One region of the Streptomyces sp. NPDC041814 genome, then DNA from elsewhere that is predicted to be linked to it. Evidence: riboswitches for the same ligand, from Rfam matches in the RefSeq annotation. Region 1 holds a riboswitch; each other region holds the start of a gene.
What was found. A riboswitch is a leader RNA that binds a small molecule or an ion and turns the genes downstream of it on or off. The one in region 1 is predicted to bind cyclic di-AMP.
Positions count from the first base shown of each region.

Region 1 (3,893 bases):
TGGGCGGTGTAGGTGGCGATCTTGCCGCGCAGATGGCGCAGCACGGGAACGCCACGGGTGTCGAAGCCGGTGGTGACCATGACGGTGCCGACCGACCGTGTGAGGTCGGCGACCGCCCGCTCGAAGCGTTCGGCCACGTCGTCCGGGTCGGTGCCCGGCCGGATGATGTCGTTGCCGCCTGCGCAGAAGCTCACCAGATCGGGGGCGAGTTCCTTGGCGCGGGGTACCTGCTCCTCGACTATCTGGTCGAGGAGGCGTCCTCGTACGGCGAGATTGGCGTACCGGAAGTCCCCGTGCGCGGAAACGGGTGAGACCTGGGTCGCCGGGCCGGGCTCCGGGAGCCGGTCCGCGAGGAGTACCGCGAGCCGGTCGGCCCAGCCGACGAACGTGCCGTCCGGGCCGGGGTCGCCGACTCCCTCGGTGAAGCTGTCGCCAATCGCCGCGTACGACCCGATGGCGCCCTGTCGGTCGATGGCGCCCTGTTGAAGGTTGTTCGAATCGTCTGCCACAACCGCATATCCTGCACCCCGGAATGTGACCTACGCGACCGTAATAAGGGGTTGACGGGTGGTGAGATAAACCACCCGGTCAGTTTTCGGTAAAGGGGGAATAAGCAGAGGGACGGCGCACCGCCGTGCGCCGTCCCTCTGTGCCGTTCAGTGACCCGGATCACCGGGCCGGTACTGCCTGGATCAGACGTAGATCCCGTGCGACGCCAGGTAGGCGATCGGGTCGATGTCCGAGCCGTACTCCGGGCCGGTGCGGACCTCGAAGTGGAGGTGCGGGCCGGTGGCGTTGCCGGTGGAGCCGGAGAGGCCGACCTGCTGGCCCGCGGTCACGGTCTGGCCCGCCGAGACGGAGAGCGAGGACATGTGGCCGTACTGGGAGTAGTGGCCGTCGGCGTGCTTGATGACGACCTGGTTGCCGTAGGCGCCGCCCCAGCCGGCGGTGACGACGGTGCCGGAGGCGATGGCCTTCACGCTGGTGCCGGTGGAGACGGGGAAGTCGATGCCGGTGTGGCTGCCGCTGGACCAGTTGGCGCCGGAGGCGCGGTACGCGGTGGTGTGGTTGCCCGGGACCGGGTGGACGTAGCCGGAAGCGTTGTCCTGGGAGGCGGGGGCCTTGGTCTCGGTCTGCGCCTCGGTCTTGGTCTCGACCTTGGGCTCGGCCTTGGTCTCCGCCTTGGGCGCGGCCTTCGTCACGGTCTTCTCCGCCGTCTTGGCGGGGGCCTCGGACGTGGTGGCGGCGGGGGCCGCCTTGGCGCCGAGGGTCAGCTTCATGCCCGGGAAGATCAGGCTCGGGTTCTCACCGACGACCTCGCGGTTGTCCTGGTACAGCTTGTGCCAGCCGCCCTTGAGGTGGTGCTGGGCCGCGATCTTCGACAGGTAGTCGCCGGAGACGACGGAGTACGTGGTGGTGCCGGTGCTCTTCGCGGGCGCGGCCGGGGCGGTGTGCGCGGCGGCCGACTTCGACGTGGCCGGGGCGGACTGCTCCGCGGCGTGGGCACCGGTGGCGCCGAGCAGCGGGAGCGCGATGACGGCGCCGCCGGCGCTCGCGGCGACGACGCCGCGGGCGATGGTGCTGGACTTGGGACGGCGGTGCTTACCCGAATTGGGCATGAAGAATTTCCTCTCCGGCGCCTGCGAGGTGAGCTGTCGGGTTCGGGCTGGAGATGCCCGGCCGCGCCTGGCGCGGCTTCACCCCTAGCCGTCCGGTCGTCCCGGTCGGCGGCTTACCTGGTTCCCCCGCTCCTGCCACACGGTGAAGGGATGCGAATTCCGGACGGCGGCAGGATTGGGCGTTCCATCCGGATGGACATGGAACGTAAGCGAGCCTGGACGGCGGAAACAAGCCGCGGGTTCGGCGCCGGATTCGGCACCGGAATTGCGGTGCCGAATTCCGGTCACACTCCGTGGATTACGGATCTTGGCTTTCCGCGCGGCGCGGGGATTACCCAGCCGGGGCGTCACCACACACCGTCACGGATATGATCCCGCTCACGAGCGGGTGATCATCTCCCTAGCAACCGGGGCACTTTGTCCATAACGCCTTAATACGGACATGTCATGGCCATCATCCACGGCGCAGCCGCACCACCCGCGCGTCCAGGTCGCCGCGCAGCCCCGTCCGCAGCCCGTGGTGCATCAGCAGCGAACCGTGGTGCACCGCCCCGGTGTCCAGGCAGGTGTACGTCGCCTCCGGGTCGAGCCCGCGCAGCCGCAGCGCCGGCGGCTCCTCCCCGTACCGCTGCGCGTGGAGCCACGCCAGCACGACGGTGTCCGCACCCCGCACGTACTGCACGGCGCTGAGCCCGGGGCCCGGGGCGCGCAGCCGGTAGAGCTCGCCCAGCTGCACCACCGGGCGGATCTCCTTGTACAGCTCCACCCACCCGCGCGCCTCGTCCAGTTCGGCCGCGCTCCACTCGGTGAGGTCCCCGCCGATCCCCAGCACCCCGGCCATCGCGCTGACGAACCGGAAGCGCAGCGAGGAGCGGCGTCCGTTCAGCTGGACGTTCGGGCTGTCGGTCACCCAGGCCGCCATCACGCGCGCCGGGTGGAGATGCCCGAAGCCGTGCTGGATGGCGAGGCGGTCCAGCGGATCGGTGTTGTCGGACGTCCAGACCTGGTCCGTACGCGAGAGGATGCCGAGGTCGATCCGGCCGCCGCCGCCCGAGCAGGACTCGAAGGCGACGCCGGGATGGGCGGCTCGCAGCCGGTCGAGCAGCGCGTAGAGGGCGTCCACGTGCTCGGTCCACAGACGCTGGGGGTAGTCGGCGCCGGGCCAGCCGGCATCCGAGAAGCAGCGGTTGAAGTCCCATTTCACGTAGTCGACGGGCGTGTCGGTCAGCAGGGCGTCCAGGCTCTCCCACAGGTGGGCCCGCACATCGGGGCGGGCGAGGTTGAGGACCAGCTGATTGCGGAATTCGGTGCGTTCCCGGCCGGGGAAGTGCTGGACCCAGTCCGGGTGGGCTCGGTAGAGGTCGCTGTCGGGGTTGACCATTTCCGGCTCGACCCAGATGCCGAACCGCATGCCGAGTCCGTGCACATGGCGGGCGAGCGGCCCGAGGCCGTCGGGAAAGCGCTCCGGATTCGGCGTCCAGTCGCCGAGCCCGGCCCGGTCGCTCACCCGCCGGCCGAACCAGGCGTCGTCCACGACGAACAGCTCGACGCCCAGCGCGGCGGCCCGGTCGGCCAGGGCCCGCTGCTGGTCCTCCGCGATGTCGAAGCCGGTGGCCTCCCAGGAGTTGTAGAGCACCGGACGCGGCTCGGCGGCGTCCGGGATCACATGGGCGAGCTGCCAGGCGTGCCAGGCGCGGCCGGCCCCGCCGAAGCCGTCCCGGCTCCACAACCCGGCGAAGACCGGGCTGGTGTACGACTCCCCCGGCGCGAGCCGCAGCAGCCCGGAGTCGTCGTATCCGGCGCCGCCGGTGATCTGCACGAGCCCGTCGGGCAGCCGCTGGACGGCGATGCGCCAGGAGCCGGACCAGCCGAGCGCGCAGCCGTAGACCTCCCCGGAATCCTCGGTCGCGGCGCCGTCCGCGTCCAGGGCGACCCAGGGCAGGCCCTGGTGGCCGGTGTGACCCCGCCGGCTGGAGAGCAGGTGTTCCCCGTACGCCAGCTCGGTACGCTCCAGCTGGGTCTCCGCCGCCCAGCGGCCGTGCAGCCGGGTGAGCCGCCAGGCGTCGCGCGCGGGCAGCGCCCAGGCGGCGGCGTCGGCCCGCAGCAGTTCGAGGGGCGGCCCGTCCGGTCCCGTGTGGGTGAGCGTGGTCCAGCGTTCGATGACGTCGGAGTCGTCCCGCATCCGGTAGTGCAGGGTGATCGCGAGGCGGTGCACCGGGTCGTCGAAGGAGAGCCGCAGTTCGTCGCCGTCCACCGAGTCCCCGGCGAAGACCC
Region 1 covers NZ_JBVJAM010000015.1:9,418-13,310, reverse strand. Annotated here, with positions in the region: gene ACZ6C6_RS30140 (SGNH/GDSL hydrolase family protein) at 1-509, opposite strand, end outside; gene ACZ6C6_RS30135 (M23 family metallopeptidase) at 693-1,619, opposite strand; cyclic di-AMP (ydaO/yuaA leader) riboswitch at 1,623-1,784, opposite strand; gene ACZ6C6_RS30130 (alpha-galactosidase) at 2,074-3,893, opposite strand, start outside.

Region 2 (3,893 bases), on a different contig from region 1:
ACGGTCGCCACCGCGCTGTACGAGGGGCTGACGGCGGCCGGTCTGACCGCGGTGCGGCCCGACGCGGCGGTCGTCTCGGTCCGGGCTCCCTCGGCCGAGGCCGCCGTCCGCTGGGCCGCCGACTGCCGGACGGCCGGGATGGGGGTGGGCTGCTTCCGGCCGCCGTCCGTGCCCGACGGCATCTCGCGGCTCCGGCTGACCGCCCGCGCGGACCTGACGGACGAGCAGGTCGCGCGGGCGGTGGAGACGGTGCGGAGGACCGCACCGCAGAGCTGAGGCGGTGGTCCGGCTCAGCGTTTCAAACCGGAGACGAAGGACGTCCAGGCCGCCGTGGAGAACTCCAGGGGCGTCCTGGCCACGTCCTTCGAGTCGCGGACGGCCAGCAGCCGCCCGCTTCCGGACGGCGCGGTCTCCACGCAGTTGTTCATCCCCGTGCTGTAGCTGCTGCTTCGCCAGCGCATGGCGTGCCGGGCGAGGTGATCGGACATGACGCTTCCTCCGGGCGGTGGGGGGTCACCGGTCGGCGCGGTCGATCGCGGCGATCCGGTCCAGCGTGTGCTCCGGCGACAGCGCGTGCGTCTGAAGGGTCTCGAAGGCCGAGCTGTACGCCGCAAGGTCTTCTTTCCGTTCCAGATAGAGGCTACTCGTCAAGTGGTCAAGAACGACCACGTCAAGGTCGGAAGCGGTCGGAAAAGAGAAGATAACGAAAGGGCTGGTGAGGCTGACATAGCCGCCGACCGAGAACGGAAGCAACTGGAGTCGCACATGGGGAAGTTGTGCCACCCGGGTGAGATGGCGCAGTTGCTCCCGCATCACTCTCCGGCCGCCGACCTCCCGGTGCAGCACCGCCTCGTCCAGGACCGCGCTCAGCCGCAGCGGCGGATCGCTCCGCAGCACCCCCTGCCGGGTCAGCCGTACCTCCACCAGTGAGTCCAGCTGACCGGACGGCAGCCCGTCCAGGGAGTCCCGGGTCACCGCGCGGGCGTAGTCGGCCGTCTGCAACAGGCCCGGTACCACCGTGGTCTCCAGCGTGCGGGCGGTGCGCGCCTGCGATTCCAGGCTGATGAAATCGCGGTACTGGGGCGGGATGAGCCCCCGGTAGGCGTGCCACCAGCCGGCACCGCCTCCGCCCGCCGAACCGGCGAGCGCGCCCAGGACCTCGCGGAGCTTCGGATCGTCCAAGCCGTACGCGTCGAGGAGCCGGCTCACGTCGTCCGGCCGGACCCCGCTGACACCTGTCTCGATCCTGCTCACCTTCGACTGGTGCCAGCCGAGGAGCGCCGCTGCCTCCCGGCTCGTGAGACCTGACGCGTGACGCAGGCTCCGCAGCTCCTCTCCCAGCTTGCGGCGCCGCACCGCAGGGCCGTGCTGCATCGATGGCTCCCTCCACTGCCCGACGAGCAGACAGTGTGGCGCCGGAGCGGCCCCGCGTGGGCAGAGTTCACCGGTTTGAGGGACAGATATATGCATATCTTGGTGGATCGCCGCCACGGAGGGCAGCATCGGTGGCACTCTGGCGCGAAGCACAACCGGACCGCTCGGCGGGCCGGTATCGGGTGGGAAAGGGACGGCTCGCCATGGCAGACCATCAGGAAGCACGTGTCACCCTGCCGAGCGAGCCGGTCTCGGTCTCCGCGGCCCGCGGGTTCGTCGCCCGGGTGCTGACGGAGTGGGGCCTGCCCGAGGACGCGGAGATGGCCGACACCGTCCGCCTCATCCTCTCGGAGCTGGCCACCAACGCCGTCCTGCACACCTTCGGGCAGTCGCCCACCTTCACCGTGGACCTGCGTCTCGAACGGGACGAGGAGCTGCGCCTCGGGGTGACGGACAGCCACCCCCGCCGGCCCCAGCGGCTGCCCGCAGCCGTGCAGCAGGACAACGGACGCGGCATGGTCATCATCCGCTCGCTGGCCAAGGAGTACGGTGGCCGACTGGCCGTCACGCCCACCGCCGACGGCGGCAAGACCGTCTGGGTGGCGCTGCCGTGGCAGGTCCCCGTCCAGCCCTGAGACGGGCGGGTCAGCCGACGCGGCCGTAGTAGACGCTCCTGGTCCAGATCTTCTCCAGACGGACCACGGCGCCGGTCTTCGGCGAGTGCCAGATCTTCCCGCTGCCGGCGTAGATGCCCACGTGGTAGACGCTGCGGCCGGAATGGAAGAAGACCAGGTCACCTCGTTGGCGCTGGGATGCCGAGATGTGCCTGGTCCTGTTGTACTGCTGCTGGGCCGTGCGGGGGAGTCTCTTGCCCGCCTTCTTGAACGAGTAGAGCGTCAGCCCCGAACAGTCGAAGCTGCCGGGCCCGGTGGCGCCCCAGCGGTAGGGCGCCCCCTTCTTCGACGCGGCGATCTTCAGGGCTTTCATCGCGTGGCCGGCCGCCTGCGCCTCGGGCGCGGCTCCTGGGACGCACAGCGTGCCGCCGACGGCGGCGAGAGTCATGACCGAGGCCGTGGTGGCCCGGGCGAGCAGAGACGGGACATGAACCTGCGCACTCATGCGCAACCCTTCGTCAGCCGCCTGTGAAGGATGACCTGTCGGGTTCGGGCTGGCGAAGTCGCCCGGCCGCGCGCTGCGGCTTCACCCCGAGGGACAACCGGAGATCCGGCGGTCCCGTAGTGCTCGGGTCCTCCACTCCTGCCGATCCACTCCTGTCGACCAGTCATCCGGGCGGCGGCAGGACTCGGCGTCCGCCCGGACCGCCCCGCCGCGGTGGCGGGGGCTTGTCGTCCCAGGGATCTTGACTCACCTCGTGCCGGATTTCCGAGCCGGAACGGCCATCGGTGAAGACCGGCACGGATGGCCCGTTCAGGTGGACGGAAACCCGGACGGCGGTCCGCCCGCCGCCCGAGGCCCTGGCCGTACCAGCGGTGTCGCGCAGGAATCCGCCCCACGCGCATCAGGAAAGGGCAAATCGGACCGTCCCTCGTGAGGGGGAGCCCCTACGCCGAACGAGCGAGGAAATCCCGCGCACCCCCCGGGCGTGTCGGTGACCCGCGGCGGTCTCAGCCCGGCGGGGCGGGCGGCAGGGCGACCCGGGCCGCCCTCCGCTCGCCGTCCAGCTCCCGCAGCGCGCGGGTCAACGTGCCGCTGTGGATGCGGGTTTCGCCGCGCCGGTGCATCAGCGCGAGCGCGTCCCGCAGGGCCGCCGCGTGCGAGGCGAGCGCCTGGGCGGCGCGCAGGGCCGTGTACGTGTCGTCACCGTGCGCCGGGTTGATCCGGCCCACCTGGTCGACCACCCGCAGATAGCGGTCGATGAACTCGGACTCGGCCCGGGTCAGGGCGGGCAGCGGCGAGAACTCCGGTGGCTGCATCGCCGGTTCACCACCCGGAGCGCGGCGGCACCGGGACCCGGTTCCGCACGATGTGGTCGACCAGCCCGTACGCCAGGGCGCCCTCCGCGTCGAGGGCGAGGTCGCGCTCGGTGTCCTCGGTGACCTGCTCGACGGAGCGCCCCGTGTGCCGGGCCAGCATGCCGGTCATCGTGGCGCGCATCCGGGCCATTTCGCGCGCCTCGATCTCCAGGTCGGAGGGCTGCCCCTGGACCGGCTCGTCCAGTGCGGGCTGGCTGACGACCACCTTGGCGCCGGGCAGCATGTGCCGCCGGCCCGGGGCGCCCGCGGCGAGCAGGACTGCGGCCCCGGCCCCCGCCCGGCCCAGGCAGAAGGTCTCCACCTCGCAGGCGAGGAAGTTAATCGTGTCGTACAGGGTCGTCATCGCCCCGAACGAGCCGCCCGGCGAGTTGATGTACAGCGAGACGGGCCGGTCCGGCGCGTCGTGCTCCAGGTACATCAGCTGGGCTACCAGGTCGTTGGCGGCCGTCTCGTCCAGGGCCGTGCCCAGGAAGACGACGCGCTCGGCGAGCAGCTTGGAGTACGGGTCGAGGGTCCGGGACCCCT
Region 2 covers NZ_JBVJAM010000014.1:98,428-102,320, reverse strand. Annotated here, with positions in the region: gene ACZ6C6_RS29490 (8-amino-7-oxononanoate synthase) at 1-276, shown strand, start outside; gene ACZ6C6_RS29485 (DUF397 domain-containing protein) at 291-488, opposite strand; gene ACZ6C6_RS29480 (helix-turn-helix domain-containing protein) at 514-1,374, opposite strand; gene ACZ6C6_RS29475 (ATP-binding protein) at 1,578-2,009, shown strand; gene ACZ6C6_RS29470 (C40 family peptidase) at 2,020-2,493, opposite strand; cyclic di-AMP (ydaO/yuaA leader) riboswitch at 2,497-2,661, opposite strand; gene ACZ6C6_RS29465 (hypothetical protein) at 3,000-3,308, opposite strand; gene ACZ6C6_RS29460 (ATP-dependent Clp protease proteolytic subunit) at 3,316-3,893, opposite strand, start outside.
Region 2: linked by a shared signal. The riboswitch ahead of ACZ6C6_RS29470 (C40 family peptidase) and the one ahead of ACZ6C6_RS30135 (M23 family metallopeptidase) in region 1 are both predicted to bind cyclic di-AMP.

Region 3 (3,893 bases), on a different contig from region 1:
GTACCAGCGTGTACTGGGCGTGGTTGGTGTCCTGGTACTCGTCGACGAGGACGTGCCGGAAGCGGCGGCGGTAGTGCTCGGCGACGTCCGGGAACGCCTGGAGCAGGTGGACCGTCGTCATGATGATGTCGTCGAAGTCCAGCGCGTTGGCCTCGCGCAGCCGGGCCTGGTACATCGCGTACGCCTGGGCCAGGGTCTTCTCGAAGCCGTCGGCCGCCTGCCCGGCGAAGGTCTCCTCGTCGATGAGCTCGTTCTTGAGGTTGGAGACCTTGGCGGTGAAGGACTTCGGCGGGTAGCGCTTCGGGTCCAGCTCCAGGTCGCGGCAGACCAGGGCCATGAGCCGCTTGGAGTCGGCCGCGTCGTAGATCGAGAACGAGGACGTGAAGCCGAGCTTCTTGGACTCGCGGCGCAGGATGCGGACGCAGGCGCTGTGGAAGGTCATGACCCACATCGCGTGGGCCCGGGGCCCGACCAGCTGCTCGACGCGCTCCTTCATCTCGCCGGCGGCCTTGTTGGTGAAGGTGATCGCCAGGATCTGGCCCGGGTGGACGCCCCGCTCGGCCAGCAGGTGGGCGATGCGGTGGGTGAGCACCCGGGTCTTGCCGGAGCCGGCGCCCGCGACGATGAGCAGGGGTGACCCGGCGTGCACGACGGCGGCGCGCTGCTCGGTGTTCAGCCCGTCGAGCAGCGCCTCGGGGTCGATGACGGGGCGGTGCGCACCGTCGCGGTAGTACGCGTCCCGGGGCGGCGGGGGCCCGTCGAACACGCCCGCGAAAAGGTCCTCCGGCACCGCTTCGGGTGCGGAGTCCTCGGGGGGCGGCGGGGGCGCGTCCTCCTCCTGCTGGAGGCCGGCCAGGAAACTGTCGTCAAAGAGGCTGCTCATCGCTGTCCGAGTCTAAAGCTCTCCACTGACAGAGAGCCCCGCTCCCAAAAGGTCACGGAAATGTATCGGGCATATCGCACACCAACCTTCACAGCGGCCCCATGCGTTGGCTAGCGTGCACGTTCGGACGGCCCGTACCCCCAGAGGCGACCTACGCCGAGCGGGCCGCCGCGCCGAATCCGGGCCCGCCCGGAACCGGGGACCCACACGCAGCACCGGGGTGAATCGGTCCTTCCCCCACGGGACCGTAGGGCAGCCTTCCGTTCCGCCCGAACCCGACAGCTAACCCGGTAGGCGGTCCACGGAAGGAGATGCCGGCCTTGGCGTCGCATCGCAAACCGCGCACCCGGGTGCGCTCCACCGTCCCCGCTGTCGGGCTGACCTCGGCCGCGCTGGCCTCGGTGACCCTGCTGTCCTCGCAGAGCGCGATGGCCGCGCCCACGCCGAAGCCGAGCATCAAGGAAGTCCAGAAGAGGGTGGACGACCTCTACCGGCAGGCCGGCAGCGCGACCCAGAAGTACAACCAGGCCAAGGAGGCCACGGACAAGCAGAAGTCCAAGGTCGACACGCTCCTGGACAACGTGGCCAAGCGCACCGAGAAGCTGAACGACGCCCGCAGGACCCTGGGCAACTACGCCGCCGCCCAGTACCGCAACGGCGGCCTCGCGCCGACCGCGACCTTCTTCCTGGCCGACGACCCGCAGTCGTTCTTCGACCAGACGCACCTCATGGACCGGATGGCCGAGCGCCAGCAGCAGGCGGTCACGGAGTTCCGTACGCAGCAGGCGAAGGCGTCCGAGCAGCGGGCCGCGGCCGTCGAGAGCCTGGAGACGCTGACCGAGTCGCAGGCCGCGCTGCGCACCAGCAAGCAGAACGTCCAGACGAAGCTGACCGAGGCCCGGACGCTGCTGTCGAAGCTGACCGCCGAGGAGAAGGCGCGGCTGGCGGAGCTGGAGCGCAAGAAGGAGGCGGAGGCCGAGCGCAAGGCCGCGGAGCTGGCGAAGAAGCAGGCCGCCGCCCGTAAGGAGGCCGAGCGGAAGGCCGAGGAGTCGGGCGGCAGCGGTACGGAGACGGGTTCGGGTTCGGGTTCGGGCACGGGCACGGGTACGGACTCCGGGAGCAGCGCCTCCACGAAGGCGGAGAAGGTTCTCGCGTTCGCCCGCGCCCAGATCGGCAAGCCGTACGTCTGGGGGGCGACCGGCCCCGCCTCGTACGACTGCTCGGGGCTGACGCAGGCGGCCTGGAAGGCGGCGGGCGTGGACATCCCGCGCACCACCTGGGACCAGGTGAACGTCGGGACGCGGATCGCCACGGCCGATCTGCAACCCGGTGACCTGGTGTTCTTCTACGACGACATCAGCCACGTCGGGATCTACAAGGGCGACGGGATGATGATCCACGCGCCGAAGCCCGGGGCGAATGTGCGCGAGGAGTCGATCTACTACATGCCGATCTACGGGAGTGTGCGCCCGGCCTGACCGGGGAGCAGGGCCGGCCCGCGCGGGGCCGGCCCGGCATGGCCGCTCAGGTCCAGAGCGTCGCGATGAAGATGTTCGCCAGGGTCAGCGCGCCGACCGCCGCGAAGGCCCCCTTCTCGACCTTCTCCTCGTCCCGCTTGACGTAGACGAGCCCCAGGATCACGACCAGGAACAGCAGCTTGATGCCGATCTTGACGTTGTTCACGGGGTGGTCGTCGGCCTGGTCCAGGCCGACCAGGGCGATGCCGGTCACGAGCATGGTCAGCGCGCCGTGCAGCATGCCGGGGACGAACCGGGCGGTGCCGGCCTTCATCGCCTTCATCTGGCCGAGGAAGCCGCCGAGCAGGGCGGCGATGCCGATGATGTGCAGGGCGACGACGAAATCGATGAGTACGCGCATGGTTCCGCACCCTAGAGCCCTCTCCCCGGACCGCTCCGGGCAGGGTGGGGCCTACGGACCGCTTGAATGATGAATGCACTTTTTGCCTGATTCTGTGACCCTTTTCCCGGTCACCCATGCGCCACGAGCGGTCATCCGGTGACAATGCCACGCCAAGAGCAGGCAATAGCGGTCATAACGACACCTTCCCGTGACCTCGGATTAGCGTCCCTTCCCGGTGGCCGTGGACCAGAACCGTCCTCGCCGGCCACCGGAGAATCCCGCCGGTAGACCCCGCCGGGCCGTCGCACGGAAGGACGCCCGCCCCCGTGGCAGCGCATCGCAAACCCAGGCAGCGCCTCACCACCGCCTCCGCGGCCCGCACCGCGGCGACCCTCGCCGTCGCCGGAGCCGCGACGGCCGCCGTGCTGCCGGGAGCCGCGCACGCGGACCCCGCGCCCACCGCCCGGCAGGTCAAGGCCCAGGTGGACCGGCTGTACCGGGAGGCGGAGGTCGCCACCGAGAAGTACAACGGCGCGAAGTCCGAGGCGACCGCCGCCGCGAAATCGGTCGACGCCCTGCGCGACGAGGCCGCCCGCAGGACCGCCCGCCTCAACACCGCCCGCGACGTGCTCGGCGCGTACGCCGCCGCGCAGTACCGCTCCGCCGGGATCGACCCCTCAGTGCAGCTGGCGCTCTCCTCCGACCCGGACCAGTACCTGCGTCGGGCCACCTACGCGGAGCGGGCCGGGGAGCGCCGGGCCGCCGAGGTGCGCTCGGTGCGCCGCCAGGTCGCGGAGATCGCCCAGGTGCGCGCCGAGGCGGCCGGGAAGCTCACCGAGCTGGCCTCCCGGCAGGCCGCCCTGAAGGAGCACCGGGCGACCGTCCGCGCCAAGCTGGCCGAGGCCCGTCGCCTCCTCGCCCGCCTCACCCCGGCCGAGCGCGCCTCCTACAACGCCTCCGAGGACGGGCGCGGGGCCGGTCACGCCGACCGCGGCGCCCCGCGCGCCGCCGTCGCCGCGCCCGACTCGCGCGCCGCCCAGGCGGTCGCCTTCGCATACGGCGCCCTGGGCAAGCCGTACGTGTGGGGCGCGACCGGGCCCAACTCCTTCGACTGTTCCGGGCTCACCCAGGCCGCCTGGCGCGCCGCCGG
Region 3 covers NZ_JBVJAM010000006.1:247,110-251,002, reverse strand. Annotated here, with positions in the region: gene pcrA (DNA helicase PcrA) at 1-883, opposite strand, end outside; cyclic di-AMP (ydaO/yuaA leader) riboswitch at 1,045-1,196, shown strand; gene ACZ6C6_RS17870 (C40 family peptidase) at 1,195-2,361, shown strand; gene ACZ6C6_RS17865 (hypothetical protein) at 2,408-2,761, opposite strand; gene ACZ6C6_RS17860 (C40 family peptidase) at 3,070-3,893, shown strand, end outside.
Region 3: linked by a shared signal. The riboswitch ahead of ACZ6C6_RS17870 (C40 family peptidase) and the one ahead of ACZ6C6_RS30135 (M23 family metallopeptidase) in region 1 are both predicted to bind cyclic di-AMP.